2 regions of the Frondihabitans peucedani genome follow, and region 2 is predicted to be linked to the other one. Evidence: predicted binding sites of a transcription regulator. Region 2 holds the regulator's gene; the other holds the start of a gene.
What was found. Region 2 encodes HrcA, which represses chaperone genes, less so after heat shock. Its sites were predicted from a motif close to TTNGCACTCGNNNNNNNCGAGTGCNAA; they were not measured.
Positions count from the first base shown of each region.

Region 1 (7,290 bases), 1.6 Mb from region 2:
ACGCGGCGCACGGCGGGCCGGATCGGCCGGAAGTCGGTGAGCGGCGGGATGCCCGAGACGACCACGCGACAGGCGCGGAGACCGGACTCCCTCTGGATCCTGCGCACGAGGGTCTCGAGGTCGCGCGCCCAGTGCTCGGGTCTGGTCGCCAGGAGCACGTCGGGGATGCCGAGCGCGACGAACGCGACCTCAGCGCCCGACGCGCCGATCTCGGGGCGGGCCAGGAGCTTCGCGAGGGTCAGGTCCGTCTCGGAGACGACCGTCCAGGTCGCGCCTCGACCCGTCTCGACGGCGACGCGCTCCGCTGTGCGGGTGACGAGCGTCAGGCCGTGGCTGAGGACGCCGTGGCCCGAGACGGCGATGTCGCCGACGAACAGGAGCCTGACCGGGTCGACGCCGTCGAAGCCGTCGGGCTGCCTGTCGCGCGGGTAGAGGTTGCGGCGGACCTCGAGCTGGTAGAGGGCGAACGAGATCAGCAGGAGGGGGCGCCCGAGCGCCAGCAGGGCGTCCAGGCCGCGGCGTCGGCCGGCGTGGTGCGCGTCGGGAGGCGTTGACATCAACGCTAATCGTGGCATGAGTGAGGCCTCGAAGCGGGGAACGACTGTCCCCAGAAAAGCGGACAGACGCGAGACGGAGTGCGGACAGACGCGAGACGGAGTGCGGACAGACGCGAGACGAAGTGCGGACACTCATCAGACGGCCGCGGCGGCCCTCCCCGAGACACCGAGAAGCCCGGCAGGATCGCTCCTGCCGGGCTTCCGGCGTCGGGTCTGACTGTGTGAGTGGTGCTACTTGACGTCGCCCTGGATGCTGCTCTGGTACACGGGGACGTTCTTCTCGTCGTACTTGTAGATGCCGATGTAGGCGCTCGACGGGTCGTTGTTCTTGTTGAACGGCCCGATGCCCGAGGGACCCTGGTACTGGATGTCGGTACCGGCGTCGAGGAGCTTCTTGCAGGCGGCGAAGGTGTCGCACTTGGTGCCGCCGTCGGCTCCGGAGACCGCAGCCATGTTGGCCTGGATCGTGCCGGCGTCGGTGCCCTTGCCCTTCTCGGCGGCCAGCGCCGTCAGGGTGATCGCGTCGTACGACTCGGCGGCGTACGAGTAGTCGGCCAGCGCCTTGCCGTTGTTCTTCTGGTACCACGCGTTCAGGCGGGTCTTGAGGGCGCTGGTCGGCTGGGCGCCGGGGATGGTGCCCTTTCCGCCGGTCAGCGTCTTCGCGGGGAAGTCCTTCGAGTAGTCGGCCGTGTTGCCGTCCGACATGTAGGTCTTCGAGAGGTCCCAGCCCTGCGAGACGAGCTCGGGCACGATCTGCTTGGTCTCGTCGAACGCCAGGATGACGATCGCGTCGGGCTTGGCGGCGAGGGCCGCGGTCACCTCGGACGAGAAGGTCTTCTGACCGGGAGGGAACTCCTGGCTCTTGCCGGTGCCGCCGTAGACGACGGATCCGCCCGCAGCCTCGATGGCCTTCTGGGTCGAGTCGCGGAGACCGGTGCCGTACGAGTCGTTGAAGACCAGGAAGGCGACCTTCGCGTTGCCGTCGCCGACGACGAGCTGGCCGAGGGCGGAGCCCTGGACCGAGTCCGGCGGAGCGGTGCGGTAGTAGTACGACGAGTAGCCCGAGAGCGCCGACGCCGTGTTGGCGGGCGAGATCTCGATGGTGCAGCTGCTCGTGATCTGGTCGACGACGTTGAGCGTGACGCTCGACGACTCGGCGCCCAGGACGACGGAGACCTTCGCGGCCTTCAGCTTCGCGGCTGCGGAGCTCGAGACCGTGAGGTCGGTCGAGTCGCCGGAGTCGGTGGCCGAGGCGATGGACGCCGGCTTGCCGACGACGCCGCCGGCCGCGTTGATGTCATCGAGCGCCAGGCCGGCACCCGCGACGGCGGGCGGGCCGAGGTACGCCAGCGATCCCGTGAGCGGCAGCATGGTGCCGATCTTCATCGCGTCGGTGCTCGGCGTCGAAGGCGCCTTGCACTTCGCAGCCGGGTCGGCCTTCGCAGACGACGACTTCGGCGTCGACGAGCTGCTCGGCGAGTTGCTGGAGCCCGTGGAGGAGCAGCCGACGAGGAGCAGTGTCGCTGCACCCGCGATCGTGAGCGCCTTCAGGGCAGTGGTGGATCTGATCATCCGTGAACCCTCTCTGAACGGTGGTGATGCGGTCGCGCGATGGCGCGCGACCCAACCGTGTGAATGGGTTAGAACCTAGGGGGCTATTGTTTCGCCCGTGTGTTGCAGGCATCACCTCGCGGTTTCGTTAGCAATTCGTGATGAAGCTGCTGACTGCGCGAGGCCCCGCTGAGCGCGGTTCTCGAGGAGCGCGTCGGCGCTCAAGACGGCCAGCGCCACCCAGATCAGGGCGAAGCCGAGCCACCTGGAGGTCGTCATCGGCTCGTGCAGCAGAGCCGTCCCGACGACGAGCTGCAGGATCGGCGCGAGGTACTGCGTGAGACCCAGCGTCGAGAGCGGCAGGCGGCTCGCGGCAGCGGCGAAGAAGAGCAGCGGGACCGCGGTGATTACGCCGGTGCCCACGATTGCCGCGGCCTGGGGCAGGCCGGACGAGCCGAAGGCGAGCCCTCCGCCCTGCGCCCCGACGACGACCAGGGCGATCGCGGCGAACGGCGCCATGGCGAGCGTCTCGAGGGTCAGCCCGCCCACGGCGTCGACCCGACCGCCGACCCGTTTCTTGATGAGGCCGTAGGTGCCGAACGAGAAGGCCAGGATGAGCGAGATCCACGGCATCTGCCCGTAGCCGACCGCGATGACCACGATGGCGGCGACGCTGATGCCCACGGCGACCCACTGGCGCACGCGGAGCCGCTCCCGGAGGACGACGACCCCGAGCAGCACGGTCACGACCGGATTGATGAAGTAGCCGAGGGCGGCCTCAACCAGGTGGCCGCTGAGCGTGGCGAAGATGAACGTCGTCCAGTTGACGACGATGGTGGCGCCCGCGAGAGCCATGGTCGCGACCACCCGGCGGTCGCGGAGCAGCGCTGCGAAGCGCCGGAACGACCTCGTCGCGGCCAGCAGGATCGCGCAGAACACCAGCGACCAGAGGATCCGCCACGACACGATCTCGACCGCGCCCGCGGGCTGGAGCAGGAGGAAGTAGACGGGCAGGAAGCCCCACAGGCCGTAGGCGCCGACGGCGAACAGCAGGCCGGCGCGTGCGCGGCCCTGATCCTCGTTACTCACCTTGAGAGGCTAACGGCTGCCACCGACGGAGAAAGGCCCCGACTCCGTGAGGAGCCGGGGCCTTCCGGGGTGTCGCTGTCAGCTGACGACGACCGCCAGCACGTCGCGAGCCGAGAGCACGAGCAGGTCTTCCCCGCCGTACTTCACCTCGGTCCCGCCGTACTTCGAGTAGATGACCTTGTCGCCGACGGCGACGTCGAGCGGAACGCGGTTGCCCTTGTCGTCGATGCGACCCGGTCCGACCGCCACGACCTCGCCCTCCTGGGGCTTCTCCTTGGCGGTGTCGGGGATCACGAGACCGGAAGCAGTGGTCTGCTCGGCTTCGACCTGACGAATGACGATGCGATCTTCGAGCGGCTTGATGTTGACCGACACGGTTGACCTCTTCTTTCTAAACGAGCTGCGGCAGCGGAACTGGAAATCCGTGGTTGGCACTTCACGCGTGTGAGTGCCAGAACCACCTTAGAGCCGGATTGGCACTCGGTCAATCCGAGTGCCAATGACACCATAGAGACATGCAGCCGACCGAACTCCGCGAACTCCTGACCGTCGACGGACTCCGGCTGCTCGACTCGCTGCCCGCGTTCGACCAGAAGGCCGACGTCGTCCAGCAGGTCGCCCGCCTCCGCAAGGAGGGCCACTCCCCCTCGCTCGTCGCCGCCGTGCTCACGCAGGCGCGACTCCGCGCCAAGGGGCGGTCGAAGTTCGGCGACTTCGCCGACCGCATGCTCTTCACCGAGGCGGGGCTCGAGCAGGCCACGCGGCTCCCGGTCGCGTCGACGCACGCCGGCCGCTTCCGCCGCGCCGGCCTCCGGCGCATCGCCGACCTGGGCTGCGGCATCGGCGGCGACGCGCTCGCTCTGGCCGCCCTCGACCTCGGTGTCGTCGCCGTCGACCGCGACGAGGTGACGGCGGCGATCGCCACGTACAACCTCGCACCGTGGCCCGCGGCCGAGGTGCGCCTCGGCGCCGCTGAAGAAGCCGACCTCGACGGGGTCGACGGGGTGTTCCTCGATCCTGCGCGCCGAACGGAGGGGCACAGCTCGACCAGGCGCCTGCAGGATCCCGCGGACTGGTCGCCCGCCCTCGACACCGCGTTTGCCTTCGCCGAGCGTCTGCCGACCGGCGTGAAGCTCGGCCCCGGCGTCGACCGCGAGCTGCTGCCGTCGGACGCCGAGTGCCAGTGGATCTCGGTCGACCGCTCCGTCGTCGAGGTGGGCGTCTGGTTCGGCGCCCTGGCGCGGCCCGGCATCCGGCGCGCAGCCCTCGTGCTCGGGGCGCACGGGCCCGCCGAGCTGACCGCGGCGGGCGACTCGGACGACGTCGAGGTCGGCGATCTCGACGAGTACGTGTACGAGCCCGACGGAGGCGTGATCCGCGCGCGGCTGATCGGCGACCTGGCCCGGCTGATCGGCGCGCGGACCATCAGCCGCGACATCGCCTACCTCTCCGGCCCGACCGCCGTCGCGACCCCGTTCGCGCAGTGCTTCCGGGTGGTCGAGACGTTCCCGCTCGACGAGAAGCGCCTCCGGCAGGAGCTCAAGAAGCGCGGGATCGGACGCGTCGAGATCAAGAAGCGCGGCGTCGACATCGACCCCGCCGCGTTCCGCAAGCGGCTGCAGCTGTCGGGCGCGAACGAGGCGACGCTGATCCTGACCCGCGTCGCGGGCCACCACACGGCGCTCCTCTGCGAGCGCGTCCAGCCCGCCTAGGGGGCGCCCGGCGGCCTTCCGGCGTGCAGGATCGTCAGACCCGCACCAGGAGCAGCAGGAACGCCACGCACCCGAAGACGACGAGGCCCGTCAGTGCGACGGCCCCGACCCAGACCGACGCGATCGCGATGATCGCCCGGCCCGCGGTCTCCCGCTCGCTCGGCGTCGCAGCCGCCCGGTAGCGGCGCCACAGGGCGAGGACCAGCCCGAGCCGGAGTGCGGAGGCTGCCCTCGGGATCACGAGTCGGGCCTAGTTCATGTTCGGGTCGGCCGCGACGATGACCACGACGACCACGATGTACGCGACGAAGAACGCCACCCCGACGAAGCCGGTGATGATGCCGGCGAGCGCCATGCCCGCGCCCTGCTGGTGGTACTGACGGGTGCGTCGACGAGCGATGAAGCCCAGGATGATCGCGGCGATGGGCATCAGAGCGAAGAAGAGGAAGCCGCCGATCACGCCGACGATGCCGAGGATCATCGAGACGATGGCCAGCGGGCTCGTCGTGCCGGGCACCGGCCCGCCGTACGGGTTCTGGCCGTAGGCGTTCTGGCCGTTGGGATTCTGGCCGTAGCCGCCCTGACCGTAGGGGCTCTGCGCGTACGGGTTCGGCGCCGGCGTGCCGTACGGGTTCTGGGCCGGCTGGTTCTGGCCGTAGGACGGCTGATCCTGCCCGTAGGCCGGCGGGTTCTGCCCGTACGCGGGCTTGTCCTGCCCGTAGGCCGGGGGATTCTGCTCATAGGCCGGCGGATTCTGCCCGTACGCCGGCGGCTGCGACTCGCGGCCGCTCTCGTCGGGCGTGTGGTCGGTCTGATCGCTCATGCTCGTCGCTCCGGTTCGTGAAGACGGCGTCCCCCGCCGTGCTGCCTCACCCGGCTCCGGGCGGTCGCGGGGGCGCGCCCGCCCGGTGGTGAGGGGTTCCATCGACCCTAGCGCGTACCCCCGACGGCAGGAGTCCCCCTGATCGGGGTCGCGTCCGCTGCACGCCGTAGCCGGCCCGAGAGCGGTCCGGCCGCGCGCGCTCAGCCTGCCGCGCGGCCGATGAGCACGAGGGCGATCACGATGACGACGGCCAGCGCGCCAAGGAGGACGCCGGCACCCGCGAGCCACCGCCCCCGCTGCCGGGTCGTGCCGATCTGCCGGAGCGCGACGATCCCGGTCACGACGGCGGCCACGCCGATGATCCCGTACCAGCTCAGCAGGAAGCTCAGCACGCCGAGGACGAGGCTGGCGATCGCGAGCAGGTTCCAGCGGCGGCCGGGCGGCGGCACCGGTCCGGACGGATCGTGCGGCGGAGGAGCAGCGGGAAGACGACCATCGGACATCGGCGGATCCTCTCGAGACGGCGACTCTGCGGTCTTACGAACCTACAGCGCCTACAGCGCCTGCGCGCTCGTCACCGGCAGCGTGGAGTCCGCGCCGAACGACAGCGGCGAGGGGCGGCGGCCGCGCGCGACGAGCTCGGCCCCGAGGACGGCGATCATCGCGCCGTTGTCGGTGCAGAGTGACAGGGGCGGGATCCTGAGCTCGATGCCGGCCTCCGCGCACCGGGCCGCGGCGACCTCGCGCACCCGCGCGTTCGCCACGACTCCCCCGCCGAGCAGCAGGCGGGGCACCCCGCGGTCGGCGCACGCCGCGAGGGCCTTCGTCAGCAGGACGTCGACGACCGCCTCGCGGAAGCTGGCCGCCACGTCGGCGGTGGGCACGGGCGATCCTGCCGCCTCGGTCTTCTCGACCCAGCGCGCGACGGCCGTCTTGAGGCCGGAGAACGAGAAGTCGTACCGGTGCTTCTCGAGGTCTTTCGGCAGGGTCAGCCCGCGGGGGAACCGGATGGCCGCAGGATCGCCGTCAGCCGCGACCCGGTCGATCTGGGGGCCGCCCGGGTAGGGCAGCCCGAGCAGTCGCGCCACCTTGTCGAACGCCTCGCCCGCAGCGTCGTCGATCGTCTCGCCGAGGAGCTCGACGTCGTCGACGAGGTCGCGGACGTGGAGGAGCGACGTGTGCCCGCCCGAGACGAGGAGCGCGATCGTCGGCAGCTCGATCTCGCTGCCGTCGTCGCGGAGCACGTCGGCCCCGACGTGGCCGACGAGGTGGTTGACCGCGTAGAGCGGTTTGCCCGCGCCGAGCGCGAGTGCCTTGGCAGCCCCGACGCCGACCATGAGGGCACCGGCGAGGCCCGGGCCGCTCGTGACGGCGATCGCGTCGAGGTCGTCGAGCGAGACGTCGGCCTCGGCCAGGGCCGCACTGAGCGTCGGCTGCAGGGCCTCCAGATGCGCCCGGGCAGCGATCTCGGGGACGACGCCGCCGTAGCGGGCGTGCTCGTCCATCGACGACGCGATGACGTTGGCGAGGAGGGTGCGTCCGCGGACGATGCCGATGC
Region 1 covers NZ_BAABAU010000001.1:2,196,000-2,203,289, reverse strand. The annotation lists gene ABD733_RS10350 (SGNH/GDSL hydrolase family protein) at 1-557, opposite strand, end outside; gene ABD733_RS10345 (ABC transporter substrate-binding protein) at 789-2,129, opposite strand; gene rarD (EamA family transporter RarD) at 2,241-3,197, opposite strand; gene groES (co-chaperone GroES) at 3,276-3,572, opposite strand; gene ABD733_RS10330 (THUMP-like domain-containing protein) at 3,713-4,909, shown strand; gene ABD733_RS10325 (hypothetical protein) at 4,944-5,150, opposite strand; gene ABD733_RS10320 (DUF4190 domain-containing protein) at 5,160-5,732, opposite strand; gene ABD733_RS10315 (DUF4190 domain-containing protein) at 5,933-6,235, opposite strand; gene tsaD (tRNA (adenosine(37)-N6)-threonylcarbamoyltransferase complex transferase subunit TsaD) at 6,287-7,290, opposite strand, start outside.
Region 1: the regulator HrcA is predicted to act here: its motif matches at 3,671-3,697, upstream of groES (co-chaperone GroES).

Region 2 (7,290 bases):
CGAGCGCCTCGAGCGCGAGTTCAACCTCGACCTCATCACGACGGCTCCGAGCGTCGTCTACGAGGTGACGACCGAAGACAAGAAGACCGTCACGGTCACCAATCCGTCGGAGTTCCCCGACGGCAAGATCCAGAGCGTCGCCGAGCCCGTGGTCAAGGCCGCGATCCTGGCGCCGAAAGACTACGTCGGCGTCATCATGGAGCTCTGCCAGGGCCGCCGCGGCACGCTCCTCGGCATGGAGTACCTCGGCGAAGACCGCGTCGAGCTCCGCTACAACATGCCCCTCGGTGAGATCGTGTTCGACTTCTTCGACCAGCTGAAGAGCAAGACCCAGGGCTACGCCAGCCTCGACTACGAGCCGAGCGGCGAGCAGGAGGCCGACCTGGTGAAGGTCGACATCCTCCTCCAGGGCGAGCAGGTCGACGCCTTCTCGACGATCGTCCACCGCGACAAGGCCTACGCGTACGGTGTCCTGATGACGGGCCGGCTGCGCGAGCTCATCCCGCGGCAGCAGTTCGAGGTGCCGATCCAGGCGGCCATCGGCGCCAGGATCATCGCGCGCGAGTCGATCCGCGCGATGCGGAAAGACGTGCTCGCGAAGTGCTACGGCGGTGACATCACCCGCAAGCGCAAGCTCCTCGAGAAGCAGAAGGAGGGCAAGAAGCGCATGAAGACGATCGGCCGGGTCGACGTGCCCCAGGAGGCCTTCATCGCGGCGCTCTCCGGCGACACCGAGAAGGCCAAGGCCAAGTAGCCCGCGAGGCGCTCTCGGGCGCAGCACGAGAAGTGCGAGTTGGCTGAGGTCATGCCTGTCCTCTTCATCGTCCTGATCATCGCCGCCATCGTCATCTTCGGATTCGGCATCTTCGTCGCCGCCCTGAAGTTCCTGATCGTCATCGGCATCATCCTGTTCGTGCTGGCCGTCATCGGCTGGATCGTCCGGAACGTCCGCAGCCGCGTCTGACCGCCGGGGTCCGGGAGGCGCCCTGCGCAGGCTGCCTCTCGGCACGGGAAGTAGACTTTCCGAATGCGCCGAGCGACCCACACCGAGACCCAGACCACCTACGGGCAGGTCGGGGCGACGCAGGCACCCGACCTCCTGCAGTATCCGCCGGCAGGATTCCGTCCCGTCGAGTACCGCACCCGCATCGGTCACGGCGACGCGCGCTTCGAAGCGGCCTGGGCTGCGATCATGACCTGGAAGGTCCAGGAGCGCAGCGGCATCACCGTGCACGTCGACTCCGTGCCCGCCGTCGACGAGGGCGCCTACACGCCCGTCACGTTCGACGACCAGGGCAACCCGCTCGATCCTGCCGACTACGCGGCCCCGGACGGCGAGTCGCACTTCTCGCCCGAGGGCGAGCCGTTCCTGACGGCGGGCACGACGGCCACTCTCGTGATCAAGGCCTACGGCCGGACGACGCACGCGCCGGTCCGCGTGGTCTACGTGATCGACGAGCCGACCCGCAAGGGCTTCGCCTACGGCACCCTCGAGGGCCACCCCGAGAGCGGCGAGGAGTCGTGGGTCATCGACCAGACCGACGACGGCTCCGTCTGGCTGACCGTCCGAGCCTTCTCGCGGCCGTCGAACTGGAAGTGGCGGCTGGTCTCGCCGTTCCTCCGGGCGCAGCAGAACAAGTACACCCAGCGCTACCTCCGCGTGCTGGTGGGCGACTAGCGCGTGCCGAGCACCCTCCCGATCGCCGATCCGGCTCCCGCCGACGGCCTCCTGCCGACGAGCGTCCGCGACGGCGCCGAGACCCGGAACTTCGGCGTCTACCTGCACGTCCCGTTCTGCCGGGTCCGCTGCGGCTACTGCGACTTCAACACGTACACCGGCGACGAGCTCCGCGGGGCGAAGCGGAGCGACTACGCGGGGCAGGCCGCACTCGAGGTCGAGCAGGCGGGGCTGATCCTGCGCGAGGCAGGCCTTCCCGAGCGGTCGGCGTCGACCGTGTTCTTCGGCGGCGGCACCCCGACCCTCCTCCCGTCGAGCGATCTCGCGGGCATGCTGAGTGCCGTGCGCGACACCTGGGGTCTCGCCGAGGGGGCCGAAGTGACCACCGAGGCGAACCCGGACTCCGTCGACCGGGCCTACCTCGACGAGCTCCGAGCCGCCGGGTTCACCCGCGTGAGCTTCGGGATGCAGTCGGCGGTGCCGCACGTGCTCGCGACCCTCGAGCGCACGCACGATCCTGCGCGGATCCCGCTCGTCGTCCGCTGGGCCCGCGAGGCCGGCCTCGACGTCAGCCTCGACCTGATCTACGGCACGCCCGGCGAGAGTCTCGACGACTGGAGCCGCTCCCTCGACGCCGCTCTGGCCCAGGAACCCGACCACCTGTCGGCGTACTCCCTCATCGTCGAGGACGGCACGAAGCTCGCGCGGCAGGTCCGGCGTGGCGACGTGGCGATGCCGGACGACGACACGGCGGCCGACATGTACGAGCTGGCCGACCGACGCCTGGCCGAGGCCGGCTACGACTGGTACGAGGTCAGCAACTGGTCGCGCGGCGACGGGCACGCCAGCCGGCACAACCTGGCGTACTGGCAGGGGCACGACTGGTGGGGCGTCGGGCCGGGAGCCCACAGCCACGTCGGGGGAGTCCGCTGGTGGAACGTGAAGCATCCGGCGGCCTACGCCGACCGCGTGCTCGCCGGGGTGTCACCCGCCGCTGGGCGCGAGACCCTCGATGCCGAGACCCGGAGCACCGAGCGCGTCCTGCTCGCCGTCCGCGTGCGCGACGAGCTGAAGACCGATGAGCTCGACGCCGACGGCCGCCGAGCGATCCCCGGGCTGATCGCCGACGAGCTCGTCGACGGCCGGGCGGCCCTCGGCGGCACGATCCGGCTGACGCTCCGCGGGCGGCTGCTCGCCGACGCCGTCGTGCGGCGGCTCCTGGGCGACTAGCTGCTCGGCGACTAGCTCCTGATGAACTCGATCGTCAGGGGGTACCGGTAGTACTGTCCGCGATTGGCGGCGAGAGCGGCCAGGATCGAGAACACGATCGACAGGATCCAGACGACCAGGCTGATCACGACGCCGATCCCGATGACGGACAGCGCTGCGCCGACGACGTAGCCGATCAGCACGGTGAGCTGGAAGTTCAGGACGACGCGCGTGTGCTCCTTGATGAAAGGTCCGCGGTCGCGCAGCACGAGGTAGCCGACGAGCGCCGCGACGAACCCGAGGACGATCCCGCCGACGTGGATGAGGGTCGCCCAGAGCTTCTCGTCCTCCGGCCGCATCGGCTGGGGTGCGGCGCCGCCGCCGTACGGCTCGCCGGCGGGGTTCTTGTAGTCGCTCATGGTCGTCGCCAATCGTGGTCGCCTGGGTGCCTGCCCCGTGACGCCTGGGAAGGCTGTGGACGGCCTGAGCATAGCGGCACGCGGTGGCCTCGAACCAGAGGCTGTCACCGGCGTGGAGTAGCATTGGCAGTCTCATCGACGGAGTGCCAGCATCGGTCGCGGCCCGTCGTCCGGGTGTGTCGAGGCAGGAGGTGTCCGTGGTCAGCGAGAGAGGTCTCGAGGTCCTCCGGGTCATCGTGCACGACTACGTCGAGTCGCGCGAGCCCGTCGGTTCGAAGTCCATCGTCGACCGGCACCAGTTCGGCGTGTCGGCGGCCACCATCCGCAACGACATGGCCCTCCTCGAGGAGGAGGAGCTGATCGCGGCCCCCCACACGTCCTCCGGCCGGGTCCCCACCGACAAGGGCTACCGCCTCTTCGTCAACAGGATGGCCGACCTCCGCCCGCTCTCGCAGGCCCAGCGCACCGCGATCGAGACGTTCCTCGGCAACTCGTCCGACCTCGACGAGGTCCTCTCGCGCACCGTCCGGCTGCTCTCGCAGCTGACCAACCAGGTCGCCCTGGTGCAGTACCCGACCTTCTCGAGCGCCGCGGTCCGGCACGTCGAGCTGGTGCGCCTCAGCGACACCCGCGTCATGAGCGTCCTCATCACCGACGCGGGCCACGTCGAGCAGCGGACGGTCGACACGGGCGCCGTCGTCGACGAGGCGTTCCTCGGCAAGCTCCGCGCCAAGCTCAACGGGCTGATCGGCGGCCGGTCGCTCGTCGAGGCCGGCGGCCTCCTGGCCGGCTTCCCCGAGCAGTTCCGCCCCGAGCGCCGCCCGGTCGTCGACGTCGTCGTCGCGAGCCTCATCGGTCAGGCTTCGGCCGGCCGGCACGAGAAGCTCGTCATGGCGGGCGCTGCGAACCTCGTCCTCACCGAAGACGACTTCTCGGGCAACCTGTTCCCGGTGCTCGAGGCGATCGAGGAGCAGGTGACGCTCCTGCGGCTCTTCGGCGAGATGCGCTCGGGCGACGTCGACGTCGTCGCCAGCATCGGCCGCGAGAACGAGTCGTTCGGCCTGGCGCAGACGTCGGTCGTCGCGTCGGGCTACACCGCCTCGGGCGGCGACATCGCCCGGGTCGGCGTCCTCGGGCCCACCCGCATGGACTACTCCAGCAACATGGCGGCGGTCCGCGCCGTCGCCCGCTACCTCTCGGGGCTCCTGGGCGAGCACTAGCGCCCCGCCCCACCACAGACCACGGTGCCGCGCCCGCGCGCAGCATCCAGCAGCCAGACAGAACCAAGCAGCACGACGGAGACAAGTGGCAGATCACTACGACGTCCTGGGAGTCGACCGACAGGCGACCCCCGACGAGATCAAGAAGGCGTACCGGAAGCTCGCGCGCGAGCTGCACCCCGACGTCAACCCGAGCCCGGAGGCCTCCGAGCGGTTCAAGGAGGTGACGCACGCCTACGACGTCCTGAGCGACCCGCAGCAGCGGCAGCGCTACGACCTCGGTCCGCAGCAGGGCTTCGGCGGTCAGGGTGGAGGAGCCGGCGGGTTCGGCGACATCTTCGACGCCTTCTTCGGCGGCGCCCAGCAGCAGCGGCAAGGCCCGAGGTCGAGGCGCGAGCGCGGTCAAGACGCCCTGCTCCGGCTCGAGGTCGAGCTCGACGACATCGTCTTCGGCGTCCAGCGCGACATCGAGGTCGACACGGCCGTCCTCTGCGACACCTGCCACGGCTCGTGCTGCGCTCCGGGCACCAGCCCGCAGACCTGCGACATCTGCGGCGGCTCCGGCCAGATCCAGCGCACGGTCCGCTCGCTCCTCGGCAACGTCATGACCTCGAGCCCCTGCGGCACCTGCCGCGGCTACGGCACCGTCATCCCGAACCCGTGCCCGACCTGCCAGGGTCAGGGCCGCGTCCGCGCCCGCCGCACGATCCCCGTCGACATCCCCGCCGGCGTCGACACCGGCATCCGCCTGCAGATGCCCGGCCAGGGCGAGGTCGGCCCGGCCGGCGGCCCCAACGGCGACCTCTACCTCGAGGTCAAGGTCAAGCACCACGACGTCTACAGCCGGAACGGCGACGACCTGCTCGCGACCCTCGAAGTGCAGATGGCCGACGCGATCCTCGGCACGACGACGACGGTCAAGGCCCTCGACGGCGACATCCAGGTCGAGGTCAAGCCCGGCACGCAGAGCGCCGACGTCGTCACGATCAAGGACCGCGGCGTCACGAGGCTCCGCGGCTCCGGGCGCGGCGACCTCAAGATCGGCATCCAGGTCGTGACGCCGACGAAGCTCAGCCACAAGGAGCGCGAGCTGATCGAGAAGTTCGCCTCCGGCCGCAAGCACGAGAAGCCCGAGCTCTCCCAGTTCCAGCAGGGGCTGTTCGGCAAGCTGCGCGACCGGTTCCTGAACTTCTGATCGTGGCCCACTTCTACCTCGTCGAGGAGCTCGCCGAGTCGTCTCCGGGCTCCGACGTGATCGTCACGGGTCCGGAGGCCCGACACGCCGTCACGGTGAGCCGGGTCCGGCCCGGCGACGCCCTGCGGGTCGGGAACGGCCGCGGGCTGGTGGCCTCGGGCGAGGTGCGGGAGGCGAGCGGCGACCGGCTGGTGCTGGCGGTCACGAGCGTCACCGGGCATCCTGCGCCTGCACGCCGGCTCGTGCTCGCCCAGGCCCTCGCGAAGGGCGACCGCGACGAGCTGGCTGTGCAGGCCGCGACCGAGCTCGGAGTCGACGAGGTCGTGCCGTGGGCCGCGGGCCGGAGCATCTCGCGGTGGGAGGGCCCGAAGGTGGCCAAGGGCCTCGCCCGCTGGTCGGCCATCGTCCGCGAGGCGACGAAGCAGTCGGTGCGGCCGTGGTCGCCCTCCGTCTCCGACGTGGCGCAGACGACCGACCTCGTGAGGCGCGCAGGATCAGCCCTGGTGCTGATCCTGGAGCCGACCGCGTCGCGCTCCCTGGCCGAGGTCGACCTCGGCTCCGAGTCCGACGTGGTCGTCGTGGTGGGCCCGGAGGGCGGGGTCACCCCGCACGAGATCGAGCAGCTCGAGGCCGCCGGCGCGGTCGCGGTGCGCCTCGGCGACTCCGTGCTCCGCACGTCGACCGCGGGGCCTGCCGCGCTGGCCGTCCTGAGCGTTCGCCTCGGGCGCTGGTGAGGGCCGAGCCACTGTCTGCGGGCGTCGGTACGATGAACGGCATGAGCCCCGAGTCCACCAGCGAGCCGACCGTCTTCACGCGGATCGTCAACCGCGAGATCCCCGCGACGATCGTGCACGAGACGGCGAACGTCCTCGCGTTCGAGGACATCGCCCCGAAGGCCCCGGTCCACCTGCTCGTCGTCCCCAAGACGCAGGAGTACACCGACGTCGTCCAGCTCGCCGCCGGCGATCCCGCGCTGCTCGCCGAGATGATCGACGTCGCGAACCAGCTGGCGAACGACCCCGCGCTCATGGGGGCATATCCGCTCGGTCAATTCCGTTTGATCTTCAACACCGGCGAAGCCGCCGGTCAGACCGTCTTCCACGTCCATGCGCACGTCATGGCCGGGAAGCTCCAGGAAGGCTCACTTGCCTAGCACCTCCAGCAGTCCCAGCAGTCCAGCGGCCGACTCCGCCCGCGTCGACGTCATCGTCGACGGTGTCGCCATGGTCCAGCTCCTCGGCCCGCAGGACCGCCTGCTCAAGGCCGTCGAGCGGCAGTACCCCGCGGTCCGCGTCCTCGTCCGCGGCAACGAGGTCACTCTCGAGGGTCCTCGCGCCGACGTCGAGCGCGCGCACGTCCTCGTCGACGAGCTCGTGGCCATGGTCCGCAAGGGGCACGACCTCGGCGCGGCCGATGTCGCGACGACCGGGCGGATCCTCGACAACGGCCAGGGACATCCTGCCGACCTCTTCGGCACGGCGATCGTCACCAACAAGGGCAAGAGCATCCGGGCCAAGACGCTCGGGCAGAAGTCGTACGTCGAGGCGATCGACGAGAACACCATCGTCT
Region 2 covers NZ_BAABAU010000001.1:612,803-620,092, reverse strand. The annotation lists gene lepA (translation elongation factor 4) at 1-754, shown strand, start outside; gene ABD733_RS02930 (hypothetical protein) at 806-964, shown strand; gene ABD733_RS02925 (DUF1990 domain-containing protein) at 1,028-1,678, shown strand; gene hemW (radical SAM family heme chaperone HemW) at 1,682-2,908, shown strand; gene ABD733_RS02915 (DUF4870 domain-containing protein) at 2,920-3,306, opposite strand; gene hrcA (heat-inducible transcriptional repressor HrcA) at 3,504-4,526, shown strand; gene dnaJ (molecular chaperone DnaJ) at 4,612-5,721, shown strand; gene ABD733_RS02900 (16S rRNA (uracil(1498)-N(3))-methyltransferase) at 5,724-6,455, shown strand; gene ABD733_RS02895 (HIT domain-containing protein) at 6,497-6,874, shown strand; gene ABD733_RS02890 (PhoH family protein) at 6,945-7,290, shown strand, end outside.